3 regions of the Marinobacter sp. MBR-105 genome follow, and region 1 is predicted to be linked to each of the others. Evidence: predicted binding sites of a transcription regulator. Region 1 holds the regulator's gene; each other region holds the start of a gene.
What was found. The regulator sigma-54, encoded in region 1, starts transcription at its own class of promoters, with help from an activator protein. The targets are predictions, from matches to a motif close to ANTGGCATNNANNTTGCTNT.
Positions count from the first base shown of each region.

Region 2: flgB (flagellar basal body rod protein FlgB) is a predicted target of sigma-54. The motif match lies at 1,879-1,898, and genes of this name have one in related genera.
Region 3: ACSSVV_RS16275 (sigma 54-interacting transcriptional regulator) is a predicted target of sigma-54. The motif match lies at 2,179-2,198, and genes of this name have one in related genera.

Region 1 is NZ_JBRJHG010000008.1:122,915-127,131, forward strand. It holds gene ACSSVV_RS11165 (HPr family phosphocarrier protein) at 1-73, opposite strand, end outside; gene rapZ (RNase adapter RapZ) at 80-964, opposite strand; gene ptsN (PTS IIA-like nitrogen regulatory protein PtsN) at 1,019-1,489, opposite strand; gene hpf (ribosome hibernation promoting factor) at 1,578-1,886, opposite strand; gene ACSSVV_RS11185 (RNA polymerase factor sigma-54) at 1,960-3,489, opposite strand; gene lptB (LPS export ABC transporter ATP-binding protein) at 3,678-4,217, opposite strand, start outside.
Region 2 is NZ_JBRJHG010000003.1:99,896-104,112, reverse strand. It holds partial or broken gene ACSSVV_RS05175 (flagellar hook protein FlgE) at 1-202, opposite strand, end outside; gene ACSSVV_RS05170 (flagellar hook assembly protein FlgD) at 231-908, opposite strand; gene flgC (flagellar basal body rod protein FlgC) at 926-1,375, opposite strand; gene flgB (flagellar basal body rod protein FlgB) at 1,409-1,807, opposite strand; gene ACSSVV_RS05155 (nitroreductase family protein) at 2,024-2,605, opposite strand; gene ACSSVV_RS05150 (adenylate/guanylate cyclase domain-containing protein) at 2,779-4,217, shown strand, end outside.
Region 3 is NZ_JBRJHG010000015.1:22,463-26,679, reverse strand. It holds gene ntrB (nitrate ABC transporter permease) at 1-503, opposite strand, end outside; gene ACSSVV_RS16280 (ABC transporter substrate-binding protein) at 506-1,927, opposite strand; gene ACSSVV_RS16275 (sigma 54-interacting transcriptional regulator) at 2,230-4,146, shown strand; gene ACSSVV_RS16270 (acetyl-CoA C-acyltransferase) at 4,205-4,217, opposite strand, start outside.

The DNA of each region.
Region 1 (4,217 bases):
TGGCCACAAGCTTTGCTGTAGCCCGTGCATGCAGACCGAGTTTGTTGATGATGGTGATGGGGCGGCAAATCATAGGCGCTCAGATTTCTCCCCGGGCTTGAAGGTGTGGCAGTTCGGTGTGGCGCACCTGCACATTACGGTAATGATCGCGGAAATAGCGCCCGAGCTGCTCACACACATAAACGGAGCGGTGCTGGCCACCGGTGCAACCGATGGAAATGGTCATGTAACTACGATTGCTGTCGGCAAACGAGGGCAGCCAGGTATTCAGGAAGCCCGTGACGTCATTCACCATCTGACGGGTCAGCGGTTCCCGTTCCAGAAATTCGATGACCGGCTGATCAACGCCGGTGTGTTTGCGCAGGCTGGTGTCCCAGTATGGATTGGGCAGGCAGCGTACGTCGAAGACATAGTCTGAATCCACCGGCACGCCGTGCTTGAAGCCAAAGGACTGGAACAGCAGTGCCAGTTCCTGATCCTTGCGGCCGGCCACGCGCTGCTTGATCATGTCGCGTAGCTCGTACATGGAGAGCCCGGTCGTGTTGACGTAAAGATCGGCCAGCTTTGACAGGGGTTCCAGCAATTGCTTTTCGTTGGTGATTGCCTCCCGCAGAGACGTCTTGTCATCGCTCAGTGGATGCTTGCGGCGGGTTGCGTGAAAGCGTTGCAGCAGTGACTGTTCGTCGGCATCCAGGAAAATGATTTCAACCTCGACACCGGTCTGCTTCAGTTGCTGGTAAATGGTTTCAAAATTGGCCAGCTCGGCGGACAGGTTACGGGCATCAATACTGACGGCCATTTTTTTCAGCCGGCCGGGCGCTTCCTGAGTGGCCGCCTCTCGGGTCAGCGGGAACAGCAAGCCAATGGGCAGGTTGTCGATGCAGTAGAATCCCAGGTCTTCCAGCACATGCAGGGCCGTACTCTTGCCGGAACCGGATCGGCCACTGACGATAATCAGCTTCATGGGACTGTTTCTCCTTCAATCTGCCTGGCAGCCTGTCCAGATATCAGGCTGATCTCAGTGATTACTCTCCGCCATACGCTGGTAAAGGGTCGCGGGATCTTCACTCTGGCGCAGCCGGGCGCAGAAAGTGCTGTCATTGAAGCGCTCCGCCAGTTGGCTCAGTAACTCCAGGTGTTCACTGGTGGCTTCTTTGGGGACGATCAGTGCAAACACCAGATCTACCGGCTGGTTATCGATAGCATCAAAGTCTACCGGTTCCTCCAGAGTCATCAGCACGCCGATGACGCGGTCCAGGCCTTCCAGTCGGCAGTGGGGGATGGCAATACCCTCACCGATACCGGTGCTGCCCAGCCGTTCGCGGGAGACCAGATTGTTGAAGATCTGGGTGTCGCTGAGGATTTCATCCTGAAAGTGAATCCGTTCAGCGATGAACTCCAGCACACGTTTCTTGCTTGAGGCCGGCACCTTACAGAGGGTCAGTTCAGGGGCAAGAATATTGTCGATGGTCAGGGATGGCTCGCTCATGGATCGACTGCATGTCCGTAAAAAAAAGGCTGCGGCCGGTTAGCCCCGCCGCAGCTCGTTTCATGAAACACCCGGTAAGGTTCGCGCTTCAGCGACCGCCGTTACCGTGCATCCGGTCTACGTTCTTTTCCTTGTGCTTGAGGATCTGACGGTCCAGCTTGTCGACCAGAGCGTCGATTGCGGCGTACATGTCCTCATTTTCTGCCTTTGCGTGAATCTCACCACCAATCACGTGCAGCGTGGCTTCCGCCATCTGGCGCACCTTCTCGACCTCCAGGGTGACCTGGCAGTTACTGATGTGGTCGAAGTGACGCTCCAGCTTCTCGAACTTGGTGTTGACGTAATCCTTCAGAGCGGGAGTCAGTTCTACGTGATGGCCTGAAATGTTGAGTTGCATAGGCGTCTCCTGTTGTCATACTGCCGGCGTGCTTGCCGGATTGCGTGCCAGTGCATCTTGCACCGGCGAAAGTTTAAACCAGGCGTTTTCGTTCGTTCGAGGGAGGAATATGCATGGCCTCCCGGTATTTGGCCACGGTACGCCGCGCCACGTTGATTCCCTGTTCCCCTAGCATGGCTGCAATTTTGCTATCGCTCAATGGCTTTTTCGGGGTTTCCTCGGCAATCAGCTTCTTGATCATCGCCCGGATGGCTGTAGACGAGCATTCGCCGCCCTCGGCGGTGCTGACGTGGCTGGAGAAAAAGTACTTCAGCTCAAAAATACCGCGGGGCGTGTGCATGTACTTCTGGGTGGTAACCCGGGAAATCGTGGACTCGTGCATTTCCACCGCCTGGGCAATGTCAGACAGGATCAGAGGCTTCATGGCTTCTTCGCCCTGATCCAGGAACCCTTGCTGGTGTTCAACGATGCGGGTGGCCACTTTCAGCAGGGTTTCATTCCGGCTTTGCAGGCTCTTGATAAACCATTTCGCTTCTTGCAGCTGGTCGCGCAGGTAGGTGTTATCGGCACTGCTGTCAGCCCGGCGGATCAGTGACGCGTAGCTGGCATTCACCCGGATACGCGGAGCGATTTCCGGGTTGAGTTCAACCCGCCAGCGGCCTTCGTGTTTGCGTACGATAACGTCCGGGATAACGTAATCCGGTTCGGCCCGGTCCACGACATCGCCAGGGCGAGGGTTCAGGCTGGTGATCAGGGCCAGTACCTGTTTCAGCTGGTCTTCCTTGAGCCGGCTGCGGCGTAACAGTTGCGCGTAGTCCCGGTTGCCAAGCAGGTGCAGGAACTGGGTAACCACCAGTCTCGCCTGGCGCAGCCAGGGGGTATCCGGTGGCAGCTGGTTGAGCTGAATCAGCAGGCATTCCTGGAGATCCCGAGCGAACACGCCGGGCGGGTCGAAGTGTTGCAGGCGGTGGAGTACCGCTTCCACTTCGTCCAGTTCCAACGGGTCTTCTTCGGTTTCGTCCAGCAGGCCTGCGTGAATGTCCTCAATGTCAGACGTCAGGTAGCCGCGCTCATCCACAGCATCCAGCAGCGCGTGGGCAATGGCCTGATCCCGCTCGCTCAGAGGTGTCAGGTTCAGCTGCCACTCAAGGTGATCCTGCAGGGTTTCGGTAGGCGAGTTCCGGGTTTCGAAATCCGATTCGTGCTCGTCTTCGCCTTTGCTGGCCGGAGCCGGGGCAGACTGGTAGATGTCGTCCCAGGCGGTATCCACTGGCAGATCATCGGGAATGTTGTCCGGAATATCGTTCTCGGACGACCAGTCAGGGCCGTTCTCGGTTTCGTCCCAGTCCGGGCTCGCGTCCTGGTGGCTGTCGTCCTGGTTGGCCTCAGAGCTGGAAGCTTCACTGTGCTCGTGCTCTTCGCGCTCGTCGCCTTCAGGGTGCTCATCGTCCTCTGAGGTTTCCAGCATTGGGTTGGATTCCAGCGCCTGCTGGATTTCCTGCTGGAGATCGAGGGTAGAAAGCTGTAGCAGGCGTATGGCCTGCTGCAGCTGGGGCGTCATGGTCAGACTCTGGCCCAGCTTAAGCTGTAATGAGGCTTTCATAACCATGGCTCAAGATCCATAACTCATGGGCATCCCGGTTGTTGCTTTGCCGGCGCACAGGCCGAAAAAAATGTTGTACGCTGGTTACTTGCCATTGTCTGTGAACAGTATAAGCAAGTTTTTTGCCGAGTTTACTTGCTACAGATCATCAAAACAATCAGACCTCGGATAAACCCTGTTTTATCAGGTCAGAGCCGGAACTCATCACCCAGATACACTTCTTTCACTTGCTGGTTTGCCAGAATGGCTTCGGCATTGCCGGAGGCGATGATGTGGCCGCCGGAAACGATGTAGGCATTCTCGCAGATGTCGAGGGTTTCCCGAACGTTGTGGTCGGTAATCAACACGCCAATACCTTTATCCCGCAGGTGCCGGATAATGTGCTTGATGTCACTGACGGAGATAGGGTCTACGCCCGCGAAGGGTTCGTCCAACAGGATAAACGCGGGCTCCATGGCCAGCGCCCGGGCGATTTCAACCCTGCGGCGTTCGCCTCCGGATAGCGCCATACCCACGCTGTCTCGGATGTGAGTAATATGAAACTCTTCCAGCAACTCTTCCAGCTTGGCCTCCCGTTCCGCCCGACTCATGCCTTTGCGGGTTTCGAGGATGGCCATGATGTTGTCCCGCACGGTCAGTTTGCGAAACACGGAGGCTTCCTGGGGCAGGTAACCGATGCCCTTGCGGGCGCGCCCATGCATTGGCAGCGGGGTGATGTCCTTGGCGTC
Region 2 (4,217 bases), on a different contig from region 1:
ATGACTGCTTTACGTCCTGCACCCGCACGCCGTCGCCAATCGGATTGGTACCGGCACTCAGGAAACCACTGGCGTACAAATCACCGAACTGTACCTTGCTACTTTTGAAGCCGACGGTACTGGCGTTGGCGATGTTGTTACCGGTGACATCCAGATCCACCGAAGCGGCGCGCAGACCACTCAAACCTGTGTTAAATGCCATGACTTATACCTCCTGGTCTGACACCGGATCAGTTGATTTGTTTGACTTCAGACAGCGGAATGGAGCCCATTCCGGCCAGATTCAGAGTAATGGAACCACCCTGCCCCAACGACACACTGTCGACATTGGCGCTCACCATGGTCGCCAACTGCTCCGATCCGGAGGGATAGGAGCCCTGCGCCACAATCGAGTAGGGGCCGGGCGGCAAAGGATTGCCGTTGCCGTCTTGCCCATCCCACTGGAACGACACCACACCAGCCTGGCTGCTGCCCATATCAATCTGGCGAACTAACTCACCGCTTTGATTCATGACCGACAGTCGCAGCCCACCCGTGGAAGCCGGCACCTGAATGGTGCCAGTTATCTCGCCTTCGCTACCCAGAATGCCCACACTGGAGGGTGCCAGAACGGTTTTGCCTACCATCGCCGAGGCCTGCAAGGCCTGGCTGGACCGGAACTGACCAACCACATCGTCGACACTGCCCGACAGATTCTGCATTTCTTCCAGTGAACTGAACTGGGCCAACTGGGCGATAAAATCGCCGTTGTCCTGCGGCTCCAGTGGGTTCTGATTCTTGAGCTGCGCCAGCATCAGCTCCATAAACGCGTCTTTACCCAGCTCGTTGCCACCAGGGGTCTTGCCCTCCTGGTTCAGTTGGTACTGGCTCAGCACGTCTGAGGCGGCTGCGGAATTCACTGCACTCATGGCTTAATCCTCACTTGTTACTGCTGACCCAGTGTCAGAATTCGCTGCATCATGGATTTGGCGGTGTTCATGACATCCACATTCATCTGAAAACTGCGGGACGACGACATCATGTCCGCCATTTCCTCAACCACGTTCACGTTGGGGTAATAAACGTACCCTTCCTCGTTCGCGGCAGGGTGATTCGGCTCATAGCGCATCTGCAGTTCTGCATCGCTCTCGACAATCCCCTCAACGCGAACACCTGCCCCGGCCCCCTCTTCGGAACCAATACCAAATCCCTGCTGATCAGGGTTCAGCATGGCCTGCTGAATAGCGGCAAACACCGGTTTGCGGGCACGGTACGTTGTATCCGTGCTCGAACTGGCGGTTTCTGCGTTGGCAATGTTAGACGCGGTGGTGTTGAGCCGCAGTGACTGTGCGGTCATGCCGGAACCGGCGATGTCGAAAATGTTACCCAGTGACATGACAATCTCCTTCAATCTCGTACGGACTGCGGCTTATTCGCCCTTCAGCGCCTTGGTCAGGCCGGAAAACCGACTACTCAGGAACTGGAAGCTGGCCTGGTAATCCATGGCGTTGCGCATGAAACGGGTCTGCTCGGCCTGCGCATCCACGGTATTGCCATCAATTGATGGCTGGTGCGGGGTACGGTACAGCAGCTCGCCGTCAGCGCCAGGGCTGGAGGTGTCCATATGGCCACTGTGGGTCGTGGTCATACCAAAGCCCGTCATGGAATCCTGCGCCTTCTGCATCATCGCCTGGAAATCCACGTCGCGGGCTTTGTAGCCCGGGGTGTCGGCATTTGCCAAGTTGTTCGCCAGCACTTCGGCCCGCTTGACCCGCGCCTGCAGCGCGTGCTCATGAATACCAAGCGCTTTGTCGAATGTAATAGCCATTACTGCCTCCAGATCTTTGCACCGACCAGGCTGAACCTGTGAACTTGCCGGTTTTGCGTTCTGAAGTGATTAAAGCAAGCAGAGTGCCAGAATTGAAAAAGCCCGCTGTAATGCGGGCTTCGAAGAGGGCTGTCTAATAAATGAGCGGCAAATTCCGGTTAAACGCAACGAGGGCGGCAACGGGTTTCCCCAGGCGGACTTGCCGCTGATCGAGGCTCAGACTTGCCAGGGGGAAGTGCGCCCTGGCGCGGCCCACCTTGAGACATACTCTTTGGTATCGGGCCGGGGCACCGATGGTTTCTCACTGGCAACGGTACCGGTATAGAGGAAACCGATAATGGACTCGCCCGGCAGCAGCCTAAGACCGTCATGCAGCGACGGATGATAAGCCACAGGCCCGGTTCGCCACATGGCGCCGTAGCCGGCATCATTCAGCGCCAGGGAGATAAAACTCATACCGGCCGCTGCCGACATTACCTGCTCCACCTCCGGCACCTTCGGATGATGACGGGGCGACGCAATACCGACAATAATCATGGGTGCACGAGCCGGAGCATTCCGGGCCTTCTCACGCTCCTTATCAGAAGCGTCCGGCGGGCAGCATTCAGCAAACAGGTCGCCCAGAGCTGCCAGGCCTTCCCCCTCTATCACGAGATAACGCCAGGGCCTCAACAACGCATGATCCGGGGCCCGGGCCGCGCACCGGAAGGCCTGATCAACCACAGACACCGGTGGTGCCGGTGCCTGCAAACGGGGCTCCGAAGCACGATCCAGAATAAAACGGGTTATCGAACTCATACAGTCTCGCTGTTGATTGGTTGCATGATTTTCGGTTGGGCCGGAAGCGGCCCCGATGAATTGTGAGTTCTACGTAATGCTGTTAATCTTTAGTCGTAGTTCAAACCAACAATTATAAAGAATCGGCAGCATACAATGAGCGACATACTTATCGGAAGGATCCGGTTCTGAAAATGATGAGCGCACCCGCTGAATTACGCAGCATAACCGGCAATACCGGCAAGCTGGGGCAAGGCGACATCTACGACCACACGGTGGCGATTCCACCGATGCCCGATTACAACGGTCGGATACTGGCCTACACCGCCACTGCCGCCATTATTGTCACGGGTGTCCTTCAGGATGTGTTTCCCCAATTGCTTCTCTGGATGGTGGCTGGCGCTCTGATCTGGCCACACCTCGCGCACGTGCTTACACGGCGAACCTTCCTGCGACGTTCAGCCCGGATTCGGCAAAAAATGCTGTTCCTCGACTGCATAATCGGAGGCAGCTTTATTGGCTTGATCGGATTGATCGCCATTCCGTCGGTATCGGTTGTCCTGATGCTGATGTTCAGCTGTCTGATCGTGGGCGGCGTCAGGCAATGGTTGTTCGGCACAGCGCTCATGTCTGCCGCCATGGCCGCCACAGTGGCGGCAACCGGCACCGCCGCCAATCTGGAAGCCCCCCTGCTCACCAGCATCGTCGCCATTTTGGCCACAGGCACGTACATCTGCGTTACCGCCTATTACTCACACCAGCAGGCCCGGGCCCTGCTGCTGGCAAAGACCCAGATTCAGAACCAGCGGGAACAGTCCATCGCCCTGTCCCACAAGCTCTCGAAATACCTGTCGCCTCAGGTCTGGCAGTCCATCTTTACCGGGGAACGGGATGTTCGGCTTGAAACCCAGCGCAAGAAACTGGCAGTGTTTTTCTCAGACATAAAAGGCTTTACTGAACTGTCGGAGGAGATGGAGCCGGAAGCCCTTACCGAGCTTCTGAATCACTACTTCAACGAAATGTCAGAGGTCGCCCTGAAATACGGCGGCACCATCGACAAGTTTGTCGGCGATTCCATCATGGTGTTCTTTGGCGATCCGACCAGTCGCGGCCAGAAAGAAGATGCGTTCTCGTGTGTGTCCATGGCCATCGAGATGCGCAAACACATGAAGATCATGCGCCAGAAATGGCGCAGCCTGGGCATCAAGACGCCCCTGGAAATCCGCATGGGCATCAGTACCGGCTACACCACGGTTGGTAACTTCGGCGCCGAAAACCGGATGGATTACACCATTATCGGCAAGGAAGTGAACCTCGCCAGCCGACTGGAGTCCCTGGCGGAACCAGGCGAGATTCTGGTGTCGTATGAGACCTTCTCGCTGATCAAAGACCGCATTATGTGCCGGGACAAGGGCGAGATTACCGTAAAAGGCTTTGGCAAGCCGGTGCCCATCTACGAGGTGGTGGATTTCCGGCGCGACATGGGGCCTCACCGTAGCTTCCTGGAACACGAACACAGCGGCTTTGCCATGTACCTGGATTCCGATAAGGTCACCGAACGGGAGCGCAAAGCCATACTCAGCGCCCTCGAAGACGCAGCCGACCGACTGCGTCAGGAAGACGATACCGAATA
Region 3 (4,217 bases), on a different contig from region 1:
CCAAAGGCGGTGTTAAGCAGCATCGGCCAGATCGAGCAGATGAAGATCACGAAGATGGCCGAGGCGTCCGAGTCCTGGATGATGAACAGGGCCAGGGGCATCCAGGCCAGCGGCGAAATCGGCCGCAAAACCTGGATGTAGGGGTTCAGGGCCTTGTACATCAGCGGAGACATACCGATCAGGAACCCCAGGGGCAAGGCGATGGCCATGGCCGCCAGGTAGCCGGTAAGTACCCGGTACACCGAATAGGCCAGCTGGATGCCGATACCCTTGTCGTTGGCGCCGGCGTCGTAGAACGGATTCGACAGCTCGGCCCAGGCCAGCTTGATCACCGCTGAAGGTGGCGGTACCCGGGATTCCTGGTCGGCGCCACCCATGAGCATTTCGTATTCGCTCATTCCGGTCTGGGCTTCCGGCGGCTGGGTTGCCATTTCCCATAGCCCCAGGGCCACAATCAGGAACGACACCGACAGCAACGCCGCCCGTATGTTCAGGGAAGCCATGGTTATACCCTCCCGATGGCAAAGCTGCGGGCATACTCTTCCGCGCTGTCCGGATCAAAAGTCTTGCCCATGATGGTGTGGGTCTTGTAGGTCTTGTCCGGCGCGCTGTAGCCCATCTCCTCCATGAGCTTGCCGGTTTCTCCGGCCAGGTAGACCTGCTCGGCGATGCCCTTGTAATCCACGTCGCCCTCGATGTAGCCCCAGCGCTTCATCTGGGTGAGGATCCACACGCCCATGGAATGCCAGGGGAACGGATCGAAATCGATCCGATCCGGCACATTCTTCACCTCGCCCAGGCCGTCCGCGTAGTACCCGGTCAGCACCTGCTGGATGACCGGGACCGGCTGGTTCAGGTAGTTCTTGGGCGCGATGGCTTCGGAGATTTCCTTGCGGTTCTCCGGGTTGTTGGAGTATTGGGTGGCATCAATGATGGCGCGCAGCAGGGCTCCATAGGTATTCGGATTCTGAGTCGCAAACTGCTGGCTGCAGGCGAAGGCGCAGCAGGGGTGGCCTTCCCAGATATCCTTGGTAAGCATGTGAATGAAGCCCACCTTCTCCCACACGGCACGCTGGTTGAACGGGTCCGGTGACAGGTAGCCATCGAGGTTACCGGCACGCAGGTTGGCCACCATCTCGGGTGGCGGAACCACTCGAATCTGCACGTCCTTGTCCGGGTCGATACCGTTCTCGGCCAGGTAGTAACGCAGCAGGAAGTTGTGCATGGAGTATTCGAACGGCACCCCGAACTTGAAGCCCTTCCACTGCCTGGGATCTCGCTTGTCCTTGTGGTCCACGTGCAGCACGATGGCCTGGCCGTTGATGTTCTCCACGGCCGGCATGATGAACGGTTCCGGTGTGGAGCCGGCACCCATGGTCATGGCCAGGGGCATTGGGGTGAGCATATGGGACGCGTCGTATTCGCCGGCCAGGGACTTGTCCCGGGCCACCGCCCAGCCCGCGGTCTTGGTTACGGTCACGTCCAGGCCGTAGCGCTCATAGAAGCCCATGGGGTGAGCCATGATGATCGGCGTGGCGCAGGTAATGGGTACAAAGCCGACGTTCAGTTTGGTTTTCTCGAGCTTGCCCAGCGACTCCTTCACTGCGGCCTTGGCCTTCTCCATCGGGAACACGCTGCCCAGCAGCGCAGCGGCGGTGCCCGCCCCCATCATTTTCATGAAGCTGCGGCGGCTGTGCTCGTTGTGGCCGAATACGGAGCGGACAACGGCGCTCTCGATGGCTCGGTCCATCATCTCTTCTGAATTCAGTGGCGCCTCCGATGCGTCCTGCCTGCTGACGGAAGATTTGAGATCCAGCGACATTGCCGGGGCGTCCTGGCCGGGCTTGCAGTCCGGGCAGCCACAGGTTTTGGCGTGGATCAGCGATTTGTCTCCATCAAACGGATTACCAAGGCTCTTTGTCGTCATGGGGCACTCTCCTGAAGTACGGGTCGTTTATGCACTCTTGCGGTGCAGTAAAGTGGTGGCTCGGCTCCCGGAGAGAATCTGCTCCCGGGCCGACAACACGTTCTGGAGGAGATATCGCAGGGTTTGTGCCAACCCCAAAAAAATATTTAACACCTTGTTTTATATTGCTTTTATTTTTCTTTGGTGCTTCCTGCCAATTACGAACTTTCGTAATTAACGATATTTCGTAGCCTCCACTACGAAATTTCAGAGTTGGCACAAGGTTTGTTCTGTCTCTGTCAGGCCAGAGAAAGGACAACCCGATGACAATCAAAGCCGCGATAACATCCACCAGTACCACCAGCTGGATTGACCACCTGCCGGAGGCGGCGCTGCTGGTGGATGCCGGGCGCGATCTCGTCATCGCTGCCAACAGTGCCATGGGGCGGCTGGTCGGAACCGACAGACAGTCACTGATTGGCACTCCCTGTACCCACCTGTTCACCGACCAGCGGCCTCAGCTCATCGCCTTTACCGAGGAAACCCTGTTTCGCAGTCATGGCTGGAGCCGGGATTTCATCCTGCAGCATCGGGATGGGCGCAACGTGGAACTGGAGATTTCTTCCTCGCGAGTGGGTGAAGCCGAATCCCAGAGTCTCCTGCTACTGCTTCGGGACCGGCGCCAGCTGCGCACCTTGCGGGAACGACACGACGCCAACCACTACCACCGGGGTGGCCTGCTGGAATGGCGGCGGGTAGAAGAACTGTTCAAGGACATGGAGCGGGAAAACCAGTTGATCCTGCACGCGGTGGGCGAAGGCATTTACGGGGTGGATGCCGAGGGACGGACGACCTTTGCCAACCCGGCAGCGGAACGCATGCTGGGCTGGCGCATTGACGAGCTGATGGGAAGGGTGATTCACCGGGTGGTGCACCACTCCCACGAAGACGGCAGCATCTTCCCCCTGAAAGAATGCCCTATCTATGCCGCGTTTCGGGACGCCAGTGTAAAACGGGTTGGCGAGGACTGGTTCTGGCGCAAGGATGGCACCGGCTTTCCGGTGGAATACACCAGTACGCCCATTATAGACAATGGCCACCCGGTTGGTGCCGTGGTGGTGTTTCGCGATATCTCTGCCCGGCTTGAGACTCAGAAGGAATTGCAAAAAGCACTGGAGGAAGTGGAAACCCTGAAGCACCGCCTTGAAATGGAAAACGCCTATCTTCAGGAAGAACTCAGTGCGGAATACCACTTTCACGAAATTTTAGGCCAGAGCGATGCTATCAAAGCCATCGTTCGCAGAATCGGAATGGTCGCCCCAACCGATGCCAACGTGTTGATCACCGGGGAATCTGGTACCGGCAAGGAACTCATTGCCCGGGCCATTCATCAGTCAAGCAGCCGGCGGGATCGACCCCTGATCCGGGTAAACTGCGCAGCGATTCCCAAGGATCTTTTTGAGAGTGAGTTCTTTGGCCATGTAAAGGGCGCCTTTACCGGAGCCGTCAGCGACCGGGTTGGCCGCTTCGAGCTCGCCGATGGGGGCACCCTTTTTCTGGATGAAGTGGGCGAGATCCCACTGGAGCTCCAGGGCAAGCTGCTGCGGGTCTTGCAGGATCAACAGTTTGAACGCGTGGGGGAAAACCACACCCGAGCCGTGGACGTTCGTGTCATTGCCGCCACCAACCGCGACCTGAAAACCGAGGTCCGGGACAAGAACTTCCGGGAGGATCTGTACTTTCGCCTGAATGTGTTCCCTATTGAGTCGGTGCCGTTGCGCCGACGTATCGAGGACATTCCCATTCTCGCCCAGGAGTTTCTGAACCGGGCGTGCCAGAAATTCAACCGGCCACTGCTGGCACTCCGGGAGCGGGACGTGGAAACGCTCAAAGCTTACCCGTGGCCAGGCAATGTTCGGGAGTTGGAAAACGTTATTGAACGTCAGGTGATCACAGCCGATGGCCGGCTGGATCTGGACCTGCAGGGTCCGGATTCTGTCGCGAGACACACGCTGGAACCCATGCCGCCGGCCAGGCATTTCGACGGTGAACTGATGACAGAGCACGAACTCAGGGAGCTTGAGACACACAACCTGAGACGAGCCCTGAAAATCAGTGGCGGCCGGGTGTTCGGCGACGATGGCGCCGCTGCGCTGCTGGGCGTCAAACCGACCACCCTGTCCTCACGCCTGAAAAAGCTGAAAATCGAACCGCGACAATTCCAGGAACGGGATCTTTAACCCGGCCACCCGCAAGCCCGCCCCAAAACCGGAAGGCTACGAGAAACAGTAAACCAAATCAGATCAGTTCA